DNA from 2 places in the Pseudomonas sp. LBUM1664 genome. Region 2 is predicted to be linked to the other one. Evidence: predicted binding sites of a transcription regulator. Region 2 holds the regulator's gene; the other holds the start of a gene.
The links. The regulator sigma-54, encoded in region 2, starts transcription at its own class of promoters, with help from an activator protein. The targets are predictions, from matches to a motif close to ANTGGCATNNANNTTGCTNT.
Positions count from the first base shown of each region.

Region 1: a site for sigma-54 is predicted at 2,488-2,507, ahead of ACA047_RS20970 (circularly permuted type 2 ATP-grasp protein). Genes of this name have one in related genera too.

Region 1 covers NZ_CP166791.1:4,490,035-4,497,468, reverse strand. The annotation lists gene ACA047_RS20995 (translation initiation factor 2) at 1-168, shown strand, start outside; gene ACA047_RS20990 (YkgJ family cysteine cluster protein) at 317-571, shown strand; gene ACA047_RS20985 (START domain-containing protein) at 625-1,233, shown strand; gene ACA047_RS20980 (hypothetical protein) at 1,384-1,620, shown strand; gene ACA047_RS20975 (ribonuclease E inhibitor RraB) at 1,822-2,163, shown strand; gene ACA047_RS20970 (circularly permuted type 2 ATP-grasp protein) at 2,539-3,948, shown strand; gene ACA047_RS20965 (alpha-E domain-containing protein) at 3,959-4,909, shown strand; gene ACA047_RS20960 (transglutaminase family protein) at 4,906-5,709, shown strand; gene ACA047_RS20955 (c-type cytochrome) at 5,836-6,648, opposite strand; gene ACA047_RS20950 (acetyl-CoA C-acetyltransferase) at 7,256-7,434, shown strand, end outside.
Region 2 covers NZ_CP166791.1:5,298,536-5,305,969, forward strand. The annotation lists gene ACA047_RS24770 (KdsC family phosphatase) at 1-251, shown strand, start outside; gene lptC (LPS export ABC transporter periplasmic protein LptC) at 259-828, shown strand; gene lptA (lipopolysaccharide transport periplasmic protein LptA) at 815-1,360, shown strand; gene lptB (LPS export ABC transporter ATP-binding protein) at 1,360-2,085, shown strand; gene ACA047_RS24790 (RNA polymerase factor sigma-54) at 2,252-3,745, shown strand; gene hpf (ribosome hibernation-promoting factor, HPF/YfiA family) at 3,822-4,130, shown strand; gene ptsN (PTS IIA-like nitrogen regulatory protein PtsN) at 4,143-4,607, shown strand; gene rapZ (RNase adapter RapZ) at 4,609-5,466, shown strand; gene ACA047_RS24810 (HPr family phosphocarrier protein) at 5,482-5,757, shown strand; gene ACA047_RS24815 (ZIP family metal transporter) at 5,786-6,676, opposite strand; gene ACA047_RS24820 (superoxide dismutase) at 6,707-7,318, opposite strand; gene ACA047_RS24825 (DUF2753 family protein) at 7,321-7,434, opposite strand, start outside.

The DNA.
Region 1 (7,434 bases), 810 kb from region 2:
GTGCTGTCGCCCAAGCGTGAGCAGCTGTTGCCGTCCATGTTCGAGGAAAAGCCCGGACCGTTCCAACTCAATGGCCGTTTGCTGAGCAATGAAATGCAACTGCCACTGCGTAATCAGGAACGCAAGGAAGTGGACGGCGCGGCGCTGGAGTTCGAGTTCAAGCAATAGCCCATCGCCTTGAATGCAGTTCGTCGATGACTGTCCGGTCATCCTGCCGTGGGCGAAAAAACACGCGGACGGTAATTTAAAACGAGTGTTTTAGCCGTTACTCTGTGTTCTGTTACTAACTATTACCTGCCGTGAGGATGATGTCGTCATGAAATGCCGTGAAGGCTGTGGCGCCTGTTGCATCGCCCCTTCCATCAGCTCGCCCATCCCTGGCATGCCCCAAGGCAAACCGGCGGGAGAACGCTGCGTGCAATTGTCGGTCGATAACCTGTGCAGGATCTTCGGCCAGTCGGAACGACCGTCGGTGTGCTCGGCGTTCGAAGCCGACATCGAGGTTTGTGGCAACAGCAGCGAAGACGCCATCCGGCTCATCGGTTGGTGGGAGCAAGTCACTGCAGCGTAGTGGGTCAATGATCGGAACTGAAATGAACGAACTTGGACAATAAGGAAAAAATTATGGGTTCGCTGCATCGTATGGCTGTGTTGTGTGGTTTGACCGTGTTGTTGGCAACGGCCACCGCCCAGGCAGAAGACTGGCAAGTCGCTAAGGATCAGGACGGTATCAAGGTTTCCCTCAGTGAAGTGGCCGGCTCCAAATACAAGGCCTATCGCGGCGTGACCGTCATGACAACCACCATGGCCAAGCTGCGGGCCCTGCAGGAAGACGTCTCGGGCGCCTGCGCCTGGATTCATGAGTGCAAGAGCCAGAAACTGCTCAAGCACGAAGGCAATCAGAGCTGGACCTATACCCAGTTCAATACGCCGTGGCCGGTTACGCCTCGGGACTCGGTGCTGAAAGTCATCACCGTCGAAGGCGCTGATGGCAGCCTGACGCGCAATCTTGAAGGTGTGCCGACCTATCTGCCCGAAGAAAAGGGTTTTGTGCGGGTGGCGCAGGTCGAGGGCTTCTGGAAGTTCACGCCCAAGGGCGCGAACCAGGTCGAAGTGACCTACCAGGTGCACACCGAGCCGGGTGGTCAGGTACCGTCTTGGCTGGCCAACAAGTTCGTGGTGGACGCGCCGTTCAACACCTTGAAAGCGTTGAAGGAACGTGCCGAGAAATAATCGGCAGGGCTGTGCAAATGGCTGCATGGAAAGACCGCCCGCGAGGCGGTTTTTTCATGCGTGCCGTCCAACCACTCAGCGGAACGAATGTTGCGCTTTCAATGTCGAGATAAAGGTAAGCCAGGCCCTGAATTGATCGAGGAGACACCGATGCAAAAGTGGGAAATCACTTTCGTTGATGACCACGGCGAAACTATCGTCGAGCCGTTCTACTGTGACCAGGAGCCCACCATGGAGCAGGCTGCACAACTGATTCGAGAAAGGTTGCTTCCAGTGCTCGAGCAACTGGACCTCAACGATCTGGAGGGGCGTACCGAAGACCCTACAGTCAAGAACCTAAAATCCCAGCACAGCATCGAAATTATCAGCATTACTCCAATTTCATGAAGTTCATTGCCAAGCTCCGCTTGGCACTCGCCACGACTTGAGGCTACTCTGCAATTGAGATCAGCGAGGGATCGCGAAGGTCCGGTCTTGTCAGCTACATGCTTGTGTCCCGACGGTAATTTGATGCCGCATCGCGTGTAGCTCACGGGTTGCGCGTACGGGAAGACGGAAAGTCTATCCATCAGTTCAGGAGGACGTTTCATGAGCACAGCCTATCAAGAAGACATCAGCACCAGCGTGTTGCGCCGCATGAAAGAAGGCGGTTTCGATTTTTCACGATTCCATCCCATCGAGTTCTACGCCATTTTCCCGGATGAGGAGCGGGCGCGCAGGGCAGCAGGTCATTTTCGCGGGGAATCGTTAAATGCGCAGATCAGTGCACGGGACGACGGGGCTTGGTCATTGGAGCTGAGCCGGGTGATGTACGCCACCTATGATGACATTGGAGACTTCGAGCAAGACTTTGAGGCGGTGGTCGAGCCCTTGGGCGGCATCATCGAAGGCTGGGGCGTCAAGCAAGAGATTCGGCGCCTGCAGGCCTGACATTTCTCTCACCGCAACCAAAGCAACGGCTGACCTTTGTGTCGGCCGTTTTCATGTGCGATGCCAAACAAGAACATCACCCACTGATCTACCGCCAACATCACCTCAACTGACCCACACTCTGGCGAATGCTCATCCCCGCAGGTTTTGTACCTAACTGTATCCAGGGCAGGTTGTGTCCTTTTTCCGTGGCTATGCTCAGGAGAGCCGCGCCTTGCGTCGTAATGAAGCGAGGCGCGGCGGGGTGGGGGCATTTTTTGCACTATAAGGGTGCGGGGGCTATCGGTGGATAATCCAACCCGTTGATCATAAGGCGTTTATGCCGATGGCACGGGCCTTGCGAAGCCTTGATGTCAGGGTGACAAGGAGTACGGCATGATCCGCACTGGTTTTGATGAAATGTACGACGCCGACGGCCAGGTCCGCCCGCATTACCGGGCATTTTCCCGTTGGCTGGCCGAAACGCCTGACGAGCTTCTGGCCCAACGCAGACGCGAAGCCGATCTGCTGTTTCATCGCGCCGGGATTACGTTCACGCTCTACGGTGACGAGCAGGGCACAGAGCGCCTGATCCCTTTCGACACCATCCCGCGCAGCATCCCCGCCAGTGAATGGCGAGTGGTCGAGCGTGGCTGCATCCAGCGGGTCAAGGCGCTGAACATGTTTCTCGCCGACCTCTACCACGAACAACGGATTATCCGGGCCGGCATCATCCCGGCCGAGCAGGTGCTGGCCAACGAGCAGTATCAGTTGGCGATGCAAGGGTTGGATCTGCACCGCGACATCTATGCCCACATTTGCGGTGTCGACCTGGTACGCGATGGCGACGGCACGTACTACGTGCTCGAAGACAATCTTCGTACGCCCAGCGGCGTCAGCTACATGCTCGAAGATCGCAAGATGATGATGCGCCTGTTCCCCGAGCTGTTCGCCGTCCAGCGCATCGCCCCGATTGACCATTATCCCAACCTGCTGCTCGATACCCTGAAAAGCTCCAGCCCGCTGGATGACCCCAGTGTTGTCGTGCTCACGCCTGGGCGTTTCAACAGCGCTTTCTTCGAACACGCGTTCCTGGCCCGTGAGATGGGCGTGGAGCTGGTGGAAGGCGCTGATCTGTTCGTGCGCGACGACAAGGTGTTCATGCGCACCACTGACGGGCCGAAAGCGGTGGATGTGATTTACCGTCGTCTCGATGACGCATTCCTCGATCCACTGGCCTTCAATCCGGATTCAATGCTCGGTGTACCGGGGCTGCTGTCGTCCTACCGTTCGGGCAATGTGGTGCTGGCCAATGCCATCGGCACTGGTGTGGCGGACGACAAGTCGGTGTACCCGTTTGTCACCGATATGATCCGTTTTTACCTGGACGAAGAGCCGATCCTGAAGAACGTCCCTACATGGCAGTGCCGTAATCCCGCTGAACTTTCCCACGTTCTGGCGAACCTTCCGGATCTGGTGGTCAAGGAAACCCAAGGCTCCGGCGGTTACGGAATGCTGGTGGGGCCGGCCGCGACGACGGCGCAGATCGACGCCTTCCGCGAGCGGATCAAGGCCAAGCCGCACGCCTACATCGCTCAGCCGACGCTGTCGCTTTCGACGTGCCCGACCTTTGTCGAAAACGGCATCGCCCCGCGCCACATCGACTTGCGTCCGTTTGTGCTGTCCGGTCGTGAAACCCGCGTGGTGCCTGGCGGCCTGACCCGCGTTGCGCTACGCGAAGGCTCCCTGGTGGTGAACTCGTCCCAGGGCGGTGGTACCAAGGACACCTGGGTGGTCGAGGATTGAAGGAGCTGCCATGTTAAGTAGAACCGCCTCGGATCTGTATTGGATGTCGCGTTACCTGGAGCGCGCGGAAAACCTCGCGCGGATGCTCGACGTCAGCTATTCGCTGTCACTGATGCCCCAGGACGGGCGCGGCGACGGCTTGCACGAACTGGCGATGCCGTTGTTGATTACTGGCACGCTGGACGATTACCGAGAACGACATGGCGATTTGCATGCCGAGCGATTGCTGCATTTTTTTGCCCTGGAAGCTGCCAACCCGACCAGCATCTACAGTTGCCTCGGCTCCGCGCGGGCCAGTGCCCACGCGGTGCGTGGGCGAATCACCGCCGACATGTGGGAAAACATCAACGCCACCTGGCTGGAGATTCGCGATATTGCCGAGCAAGGCCTGAGTCGCTACGGCATGAGCCGTTTTTGCGAGTGGATCAAGGAAAGGTCCCACCTGTTTCGAGGCGCAACCTACGGCACCATCATGCGTAACGACGCGTTCAGGTTCATTCGTCTGGGGACCTTTATCGAAAGGGCCGACAACACCTTGCGCTTGCTCGACGCCCGCTACGAAATGGCGGGCGATCAGGCCGACGCGGTCAGCGACGGCACGGCCCACGCGTACTACCAATGGAGTGCGCTGTTGCGGGCCTTGTCTTCCTTCGAGGCCTACACCGAGATCTATCGCGACGCCCCCGGTGCCCGCCACGTGGCTGAACTGCTGCTGTTGCGCGCCGACGTGCCGCGTTCGCTGCGTGCCTGCACCGAAGAGATCGACCAGATCCTCGCGAGCCTGCCGGGCACTACCGGCCGACACGCACAACGCCTGGCGGCGGAAATGGACGCACGCTTGCGCTACACCGGCATCAACGAAATCCTCGGCGGGGGCCTGCATGCCTGGCTCACCGAATTCATCCCACTGGTCCGCGAACTGGGCAACGCCATTCACAGTTCCTACCTGGAGGTCATATGAGACTCTCAATCAGCCATGAAACGGCCTACCACTATGAAGACCAGGTTCGCGCCAGCATCCAGTACCTGCGCCTGACCCCCCACGACAGCGAACGCCAGCATGTACTGAGTTGGCAACTCGATTTGCCCCGGCCTGTGCGGGCGCAACTGGATCCGTTCGGCAACATCCTTCATGTGCTCACTCTGGACGAGCCTCACGAAACGATCGTCATCGGCGCCCGCGGCCAGGTGGACATCGATCCGTTACGCGAAGCCGAGCACGAGAGCCAGTCGGCGCTGCCGTTCCTGCGGTTCACCCGGCTGACCGAGGCGGACGAAGCGCTTCGCGGGTTTGCCCAGCAGCAATGCAAGCAACGGCGCGATCGCACGGCGTTGATCGACTTGATGCACGGACTGAACCAGCACATGACCTATACGCCCGGCTCGACCGAAGTCGAGACCAGCGCGGCCCAGGCTTTTGCCGGCCGCAGCGGCGTGTGCCAGGATCACGCCCACGCATTCCTGGCCTGCGCCCGTAGCCTGGGTGTGCCGGCGCGGTATGTGTCGGGCTATCTGTTCAGCGACAACAGCGAACACCTGGCCAGCCACGCCTGGGCCGAAGCCTGGCTGGACGACGCCTGGTACAGCTTCGACGTGACCAACCAACTGGCCCGTCCGGAACGACACCTGAAACTGGCCGTGGGCCTGGATTACCTGGATGCCTGCCCGGTTCGCGGCATGCGCCGGGGCGGCGGTTGTGAGCAGATGCATGCCAAGGTGGTCGTGATACCGGCGCCGGTGATCACGGTGCAGCAGCAATAACCGCCTGGCGAGCGAGCTTTTGTGGCGAGGGAGCTTGCTCCCGCTCGAGTGCGAAGCGCTCGCAAGCTTTTTAAGGGGCTGCTGCGCAGCCCATCGGGAGCAAGCTCCCTCGCCACGGAAGCAAACTTACTGGCTCAACGGCTGTTTACGCCCCGCCATATGCTTCAAATACCCCACCAGTAAATCCAGTTCCGAGTCCGGCAGCCCCGCCTCTGAGAACCCGGGCATCTTGCCTTGGGGCCAGCGACGCAGGCTTTGCGGGTCGCGGATATAGCGCTTGAGGAAATCCCCCGAGAAGTATTCGGTAGGATTGAAGGGAATGTTCAGGTCCGGGCCGAACTGCGCATCGCCTGCGCCATTGAGGCGATGGCATGCCAGGCAATTTTTCTGGAACAGTTCGAAGCCTTTATTGACCGGATCGTCCTTGGCCAGAGTGGCCGCGGGCAAAAGGGCAGGGAAGCGTTCAGCCACCGCTGCCAGGCGCTTGATACTCGTTACCGCGTACGGCCACTGTTCGGGGCTGATATGGCCCGCTTGAGGATCGGTCCAGACCAGATAGAAAGGCCCGGCACTGGACTTGCCTTCAGCCAGCGGCGGCCAGGGGTTAGCGGGGTCTTCAATCGCCAGCCAGGCCCGGGCGCCGCTCTTGTTGAGTAACGGCGCGGCGGGCATCTCGGCGGCGAAGCCATCCAGCGCCACGGCCTGCAGATGGTCATCGGGTTGGACGCCGGTCAACAACGCTGTCAGCGGCACGGCGCGATAACTCATCGGTTTCTTGTAGGAAACGTCGTCAGCGATCTGGACCGTTCGGGCTTCAGGGTGCTTGAGCAACTCTTCGGTTTGCCAGGTGCGAGTATTCGTGCCCAACTCCAGCACCAGTTGTGCGGCATACAGCGGCGTGCTGAGTAGCAACGCCCCGAATACGATGAGAGCTTTCAAAATGGATCGCCTTCCATGTCGAGGGGGTGTTGCAAAGGTTGGCACAGCCACCGTCGCTGGAACAACGAACCCGTCACATTTTTTGGCGATACAAGGTGTTGAAGATACAGGCGCCCGCGCGCAAGACTCAGCCGATTACCTTGGTGATATTTGGCAAAATCAACAGCAGCGTCGTGGCGAAGAGAATGAGCCCGGCTTGACGAATTTTCGAATGTTTGAACATGGCTGACCCGCCTTATTGTTATTTCCTGAGGCCAGCCTGCATATCTCCATGACGGCTGGCGTTGCACTTCCTGTTTGACAAGCGCCTCGGCAAAACCCGACGACATTCTTGTACAAGGATTACATTAGGGGCCGCAGCAGCCTTGGCTTAGATCCAATTAATCTCATATATTCACTATATGCTATTAAAAAGGAATGAGGCATATGGCCATCTTCTTGCGGGCCCTTTTGCTAGACAGCTTGCTCACCTGAATCGGTTAACCCGATAGCACGCTACCGTTCGTCTGAGCGTGGTCGTCAACGTCGTTGAGCACTGCGGTCATTGAATCCCGCGCCACTGGGCTTATGGTTGGGGCATCGCATTCCCCTGCAGTCCGAGGATGTCATGACCCAAGCTTTGATTTTCGACGCCTTACGCACGCCCCGCGGCAAGGGCAAGGCCGATGGCGCCCTGCACAGTGTCAAGCCCGTGAATCTGGTGGGCGGCTTGCTCAACGCTCTGCAGCAGCGCATGAGCCTGGACACCCGCCAGGTCGACGACATCGTGCTTGGTTGCGTGACGCC
Region 2 (7,434 bases):
TGGACGAGCTTCTGGCTCAACTCAACCTAAGCTATGAACAGGTCGCCTACCTCGGTGACGACCTGCCAGACCTGCCGGTGATTCGCCGGGTTGGCTTGGGCATGGCAGTGGCCAATGCGGCCGCTTTCGTACGCGAACACGCCCACGGTGTTACCACGGCGCGAGGCGGCGAAGGGGCCGCCCGTGAATTCTGTGAACTGATCCTGCGCGCCCAGGGCCGCCTCGAAGCGGCCAACGCCGCGTACCTGTGAGCCATTTATGCTGAGCAAGAAGATTCGCACCATTGTGGTGTTCGGCTGTATCGCAGCGATTTTCGCGGCGGTGGGCTACTGGAACATCAGCCCGGAACGCTTTCTCGACCAGCCTGCTGCCAAGGTTGAAGAGAATATCGACTGGTACGCGACCAACACGCATACCCTGCAATACCTGCCCGATGGCAAAGTGCAGTATGAGATGACATCGGACAAGGTCGACCACGTAAAGGCCACCGACATCACGCTGGTCACCACACCGGACCTGAACATGTTCCGCGGCACCGAGTTCCCGTGGCATGTGCAGAGCGTGCGCGCCGAAGTCAATTCCGGCGGCACCGAAGTGGAACTGATCGACTCGGTACGCATCGCTCGAACCGATGAGAAAAACCGTACGACCATCATTACCAGTAGTCGTATGACAGTCTTCCCACAGCAAGAATATGCGCAGACCGAGCAACCCGTTAGAATCGACGGCGCCGGTGGTGTATCGACCGGCACGGGAATGAAAGCGTATTTGAAGGAAAGCAGGATACACCTGCTATCGAACGTAAGAGGACAGTATGAAGCTCGCTAAAACCCTCCCTATTTTGCTCAGTCTGGGCGCAGCACTGGGAAGCGCGAGCGCCTGGGCCCTTCCCAACGACCGCGACCAACCTATCCGTATCCAGGCCGACGACGCTCAGCTGGACGACAAGAACGGTGTAGCCACCTATAAAGGCGATGTGATCATCACCCAAGGCACGATGAAGGTCACCGGCAATACCGTGACCATCACTCGCACCCCGACCGGCGATATCGACGTGGTGACCTCGGTGGGCAACCTGGCCTATTTCGAGCAGATGCAAACCGCGGGCGACACCAAGCCCGTGCAGGGCTACGGGGTGACTATCCAGTATCACGCTTCCCAAGATCGCGTTGTACTGATCGACCGCGCCAAGGTCATCGACAAAGACGGCAACACCACCCAAGGCGAGAAAATCGTCTACGACACGAACAAAAAACTGGCCAGCGCCGGTCGTGCCACGGGTAACAAGGTGACCGAGCAGCGCCCACGGATCGACATGGTGATCCAGCCTAAAAAGAAAACCGAGCAGAAGGCCCAGTAATGGCAACTCTGAAAGCTCAGCACCTGGCCAAGAGCTACAAGAGCCGTCAAGTCGTACGTGACGTCAGCCTGTCCATCGACAGCGGCCAGATCGTCGGCCTGCTCGGCCCCAACGGCGCGGGCAAGACTACCTGCTTCTACATGATCGTCGGCCTGGTCCAGGCCGATCAGGGTCGCGTGCTGATCGACGACCTGGACGTCAGCCACCAGCCGATGCACGGCCGGGCAAAGGCCGGTATCGGCTATCTGCCGCAAGAAGCGTCGATCTTCCGCAAACTGTCGGTTGCCGACAACATCATGGCGATCCTCGAGACCCGCAAGGAGCTCGACAAGGCTGGCCGCCGCCAGGAGCTGGAAAGCCTGTTGCAGGAATTCCACATCAACCACATTCGCGACAACCTGGGTATGAGCCTGTCCGGTGGCGAACGGCGACGCGTGGAAATTGCCCGCGCCCTGGCCACCGCACCGAAATTCATCCTGCTCGACGAACCGTTCGCCGGTGTGGATCCGATCTCGGTGGGCGACATCAAGCAGATCATCCACCACCTCAAGGCCAAGGGGATCGGCGTGCTGATCACCGACCACAACGTGCGTGAGACGCTGGATATCTGTGAAACCGCCTATATCGTCAATGACGGCCAGCTGATCGCCGAAGGCGACTCCGCCACCATCCTGGCCAATGAACTGGTCAAGGAAGTGTATCTGGGCCATGAGTTCCGCCTGTAAGCACAAAGTGTCTGGCGAATCGCCCGGGCGTCGTTTAATTTTATTACGGCGACGCCCTAGGCAAACACTCCAGTTTCAGGCATATAATTTGCTTATGTTTGGCGCTTCGGCGCCCTGTAGTGGATGGCGCATGTGCGCCGGCGAATTAAGGTGTTAAGCCCCAGCCATGAAACCATCGCTAGTCTTGAGAATGGGCCAGCAGCTGACGATGACACCGCAGCTGCAACAGGCCATCCGCCTGCTCCAATTGTCGACCCTGGACCTGCAACAGGAAATCCAGGAGGCCCTGGAGTCCAATCCGATGCTCGAACGCCAGGAAGAAGGCGACGACTTCGACAACACCGATCCGCTGGCCGACAACGTCGAGCAAAAAACCAGTACCGAAATCCCGGAACCGTCCTACCAGGAAGCCGCCCCGACGGTGGATAACCTTGAGGATGGCGAATGGAACGAACGCATCCCCAATGACCTGCCGGTGGACACGGCCTGGGAAGACGTCTACCAGACCAGCGCCAGCAGCCTGCCAAGCGGCGATGACGACGAGTGGGACTTCACCACCCGCACCTCCGCTGGCGAGAGCCTGCAAAGCCATCTGCTGTGGCAGCTGAACCTGTCGCCGATGTCCGACACCGATCGCCTGATCGCCGTGACCCTGATCGATTGCATCAATAATCAGGGCTACCTGGACGAAACGCTCGAAGAAATCCTCGAAGCCTTCGACCCCGAGCTGGACATCGAACTGGACGAGATCGAAGCCGTCCTGCACCGCATTCAGCAATTCGAGCCGGCCGGCATCGGCGCCCGTAACCTGGGCGAGTGCCTGCTGCTGCAACTGCGCCAGTTATCCGCCAAGACGCCTTGGCTGGCCGAAGCCAAGCGGCTGGTCACCGATTACATCGACCTGCTGGGTGGTCGCGACTACAGCCAACTGATGCGGCGCATGAAGCTCAAGGAAGATGAACTGCGCCAGGTGATCGAACTGGTCCAGAGCCTCAACCCGCGCCCGGGCTCGCAGATCGAGTCCACCGAACCCGAATACGTGGTGCCCGACGTGATCGTGCGCAAGCACAACGATCGCTGGCTGGTGGAACTGAACCAGGAATCGGTGCCCAAGCTGCGGGTCAACGCCCAGTACGCAGGCTTTGTAAGGCGCGCTGACACCAGCGCCGACAACACCTTCATGCGCAACCAGTTGCAGGAAGCGCGCTGGTTCATCAAGAGCCTGCAAAGTCGCAACGAAACCTTGATGAAAGTAGCCACCCAGATCGTCGAGCATCAGCGCGGCTTCCTGGAGTACGGCGACGAAGCGATGAAACCGTTGGTCCTGCATGACATCGCCGAGGCGGTTGGCATGCACGAGTCGACGATTTCGCGGGTGACCACCCAGAAATTCATGCATACCCCTCGGGGCATCTATGAATTGAAATACTTTTTCTCCAGCCACGTCAGCACCTCCGAAGGCGGTGAATGCTCGTCCACGGCCATCCGCGCGATCATCAAAAAACTGGTAGCGGCGGAAAATCAGAAAAAGCCGTTGAGTGACAGCAAGATCGCTGGTTTACTGGAGGCACAAGGCATTCAGGTGGCCCGCCGTACCGTCGCCAAATACCGCGAATCCTTAGGGATCGCACCTTCGAGCGAACGCAAGCGGTTGATGTAACAGGCCACGCCACAGCGTTCCAGTGGCAGGTATTTCTGCCTGCCGCTTTATGCACTGGCAACGAAGGAGAAGCTGTATGCAAGTCAACATCAGTGGACACCAACTGGAAGTGACCGAGCCCCTGCGCACCTACATCGGCGAAAAACTCGACCGATTAGAAAGGCATTTCGACAAGATCACCAACGTGCAAGTCACGATGAACGTCGAGAAGCTGCTGCAGAAAATCGAAGCCACGCTGCATATCCCCGGCGGAGAAGTGGTCGCCAACGCGGAGCACACCGACATGTACGCCGCAATTGACCTGCTGACCGACAAGCTGGATCGCCAACTCAAAAAGCATAAGGAAAAGACCCAAAGCCTCCTTCAGGGCGCAACCGGTCGTTAACCCCCCCAATCCATGATCCGACTAGAATCCATCCTGACCCCCGGCCGTTCCCTGGTGAACGTGCCGGGTGGCAGTAAAAAGAAAGCCCTAGAACAAATCGCCGACCTGATCGGCCGCGAAGTGCCGGACCTGAAAAGGCAGGACGTCTTCGAGGCCTTGATCGCCCGTGAAAAACTCGGTTCCACCGGTTTTGGCAACGGCATCGCCATCCCTCACTGCCGCCTCAAAGGTTGTACCGCGCCAATCAGCGCGCTGTTGCACCTTGAAGCCGCCATAGATTTCGACGCCATCGACGGCGCACCGGTCGACCTGCTGTTTGTACTGCTGGTTCCGGAAGCGGCGACCGATGCGCACCTTGAGCTGCTGCGCCAGATCGCCAGCATGCTGGACCGCAAGGAAGTACGCGAAAAACTGCGCAGCGCACCGAGCAACCAGGCCTTGTATCAGGTAGTCCTGGACGAGCAGAGCGGTCATTAACATGCGCATGATCATCGTCAGTGGCCGCTCCGGCTCCGGTAAAAGCACCGCCCTCAATGTGCTTGAGGACAGCGGCTACTATTGCATCGACAACCTGCCAGCCGGCCTGCTGCCGGAACTGGCCGAGCGCGCCCTGATCCACACCGAACTGGCGCAACCCTTGGTGGCGGTGTCCATCGATGCACGCAACCTGCCGAGCCATCTGTCGCGGTTTCCTGAACTGCTCGAGGAAGTGCGCAACCGGCATATCCAGTGCGATGTGCTGTACCTGGATGCCGATGAAGAGACACTGCTCAAGCGCTTTTCCGAAACCCGCCGGCGCCACCCGCTGAGCAACGCCAGCCGCTCCCTGGCCGAAGCCATCCATGACGAAAGCCAGCTGCTGAGTCCGATCGCCGACCTGGCGGACCTGAAGGTCAACACCACGAACCTGAACCTGTATCAGTTGCGCGACACCATCAAGTTGCGCCTGCTGAACCAGCCGGAGCCGGGCACGGCGTTCCTGGTGGAGTCGTTCGGTTTCAAGCGTGGCATGCCGGTAGACGCCGACCTGGTGTTCGATGTGCGCTGCCTGCCCAACCCTTATTGGAAACCGGAATTGCGTGAGCAATCCGGGCTCGACCAGCCGGTGGTCGACTACCTGGCTGCCCAGCCGGATGTCGAGGACATGTATCAGGACATCTCCAGCTACCTGCTCAAATGGCTGCCCCGCTTCGCCGCGAGCAACCGTGCCTACGTCACAATCGCCATCGGCTGTACCGGAGGCCATCACCGCTCCGTCTACCTGACCGAACGCCTGGGTCAGCTCCTGCAACAATCCCTGAAGAACGTCCAGGTTCGCCACCGCGACCTCAGCTAAAGGATTCACATCGCGATGCCTGCTCAGGAAATTGAAATCATCAACAAGCTGGGTCTGCATGCCCGTGCGTCGGCCAAGTTCGTCGGGGTTGCAGGCCAGTTCAAGGACACCAGCATCAGAGTCGGCCGCACGCCGGAGTCCACGATCGACGGTAAAAGCATCATGGCGATGATGATGCTCGCCGCCGGCAAGGGCACCAAGATCTACCTGGAAACTGAAGGTGAGCAGGCACAAGAAGCAATGGATGCGCTGAAGGCCCTGATCAACAACTTTTTCGACGAAGGTGGATAACCCCACCCCCTGTTGCTCTGTTCGACTATCAGGCCAACGCCGTATCCATCACCATCATCAAACAAAACCCCACCAGCAACCCCAGGCTCGCCAGCTTCTCGTGACCGTTGCGACGGGATTCGGGAATGACCTCATGGGTCACCACCAGCAACATCGCCCCGGCCGCAAGCGCCAGCCCCAAGGGCAACAGCAGTTCGGCCAGGCTTACCAGCCAGGCGCATAGCAGCGCGAACACTGGCTCGACCAGCCCAGACGCGGCGCCAATCAGGAACGCCTTGACCCGCGACATCCCGGCCGTGGCCAACACCAGTGCGATCACCAATCCTTCAGGTACATCCTGCAAAGCGATACCCATCGCCAGGCTGTCGGCATCGGGCATGCCGCCGCCCGCCGACACGCCGACGGCCATCCCTTCCGGAATGTTGTGGGCAATAATGGCAAACACGAACAACCAGATCCGCGGCGCGATCATCAAACGCCCAGGTACCTCTACCAGCCTTTCTGGCGTAGAGGACACCTTGCGATCTACCAAGTACAGCCCGAAAGCGCCTAGCAGGATGCCGAAGCTGATCAGGCCGCTGGCCGCCCAAGGCGTGAGCCCCAACTGCTCGGCGGCGGCAATCCCCGGCACGATCAGCGAAAATGCAGTGGCGGCGAGCATCACCCCGGCACCGAAGCCCAGCAGCGAATCGCTCACGGCCTGGGGCATGCGCCGGATGACCAGCACGGGCACGGCGCCTAACGCCGTACCCAAGGCACAAAGACCACCGCCCTGCAGCGCACGCAGCAGCTTGGGCTCCAAGTCCAGCCAAGCCAGGCCCTGCGCCGCCAGTAATGTCATCCCAGCCAACAGCAACAGCGAACCCAAGGCGTAGCGAAACATCCGCCCGCTTCCTATCGCCAGTGTTTGAGTATCCATAGTCAGCCTTGGGTTGTTTTTATGAAGGGCTCAGGCCAGCGCAGCCTGATAGCGCCGTGCCACTTCCGGCCAGTGAATCACGTTGTAGAAGGCATTGATGTATTCCGGACGACGGTTCTGATACAGCAGGTAATAAGCGTGTTCCCACACGTCCAGGCCCAGAATCGGTGTATTGCCATTCATCAACGGGCTGTCCTGGTTGCCGCTGCTTTCCACCACCAGGGTCTTTTGCGGGGTCACGCTCAACCAGGCCCAGCCGCTGCCGAAACGGGTCAGCGCCGCTTTGGTGAAGGCTTCTTTAAATCGTTCGATGCCGCCCAGTTGCGCCTCGATCGCTGCGGCCAGTGCACCCTCAGGCTGACCGCCACCCTGGGGCGCCATGACCTCCCAGAACAACGAATGGTTGGCATGACCACCGCCCTGATTGATCACTGCGGCCCGCAGGCTTTGCGGCAATTGCTCCACACTGGCCACCAGTTTTTCGACGGGCCATTGGGCGTATTCGGTGCCATCCACCGCGGCGTTCAGGTTGTTGATGTAAGTCTGGTGGTGCTTGGTGTAGTGGATCTCCATGGTTTGCGCATCAATGTGCGGTTCCAGGGCGTCGTAGGCGTAAGGCAACGCAGGCAAGGTAAAAGCCATTTTCAATGAACTCCGTGATGAAGAGGGGCGTTGCGATGCCGGGGCGCAGCGGCATTGCAGTGCAACAGGCGTTGGGTGCGCGGGTACTCACCGTGCTCACTGATGAAATTCAGCAG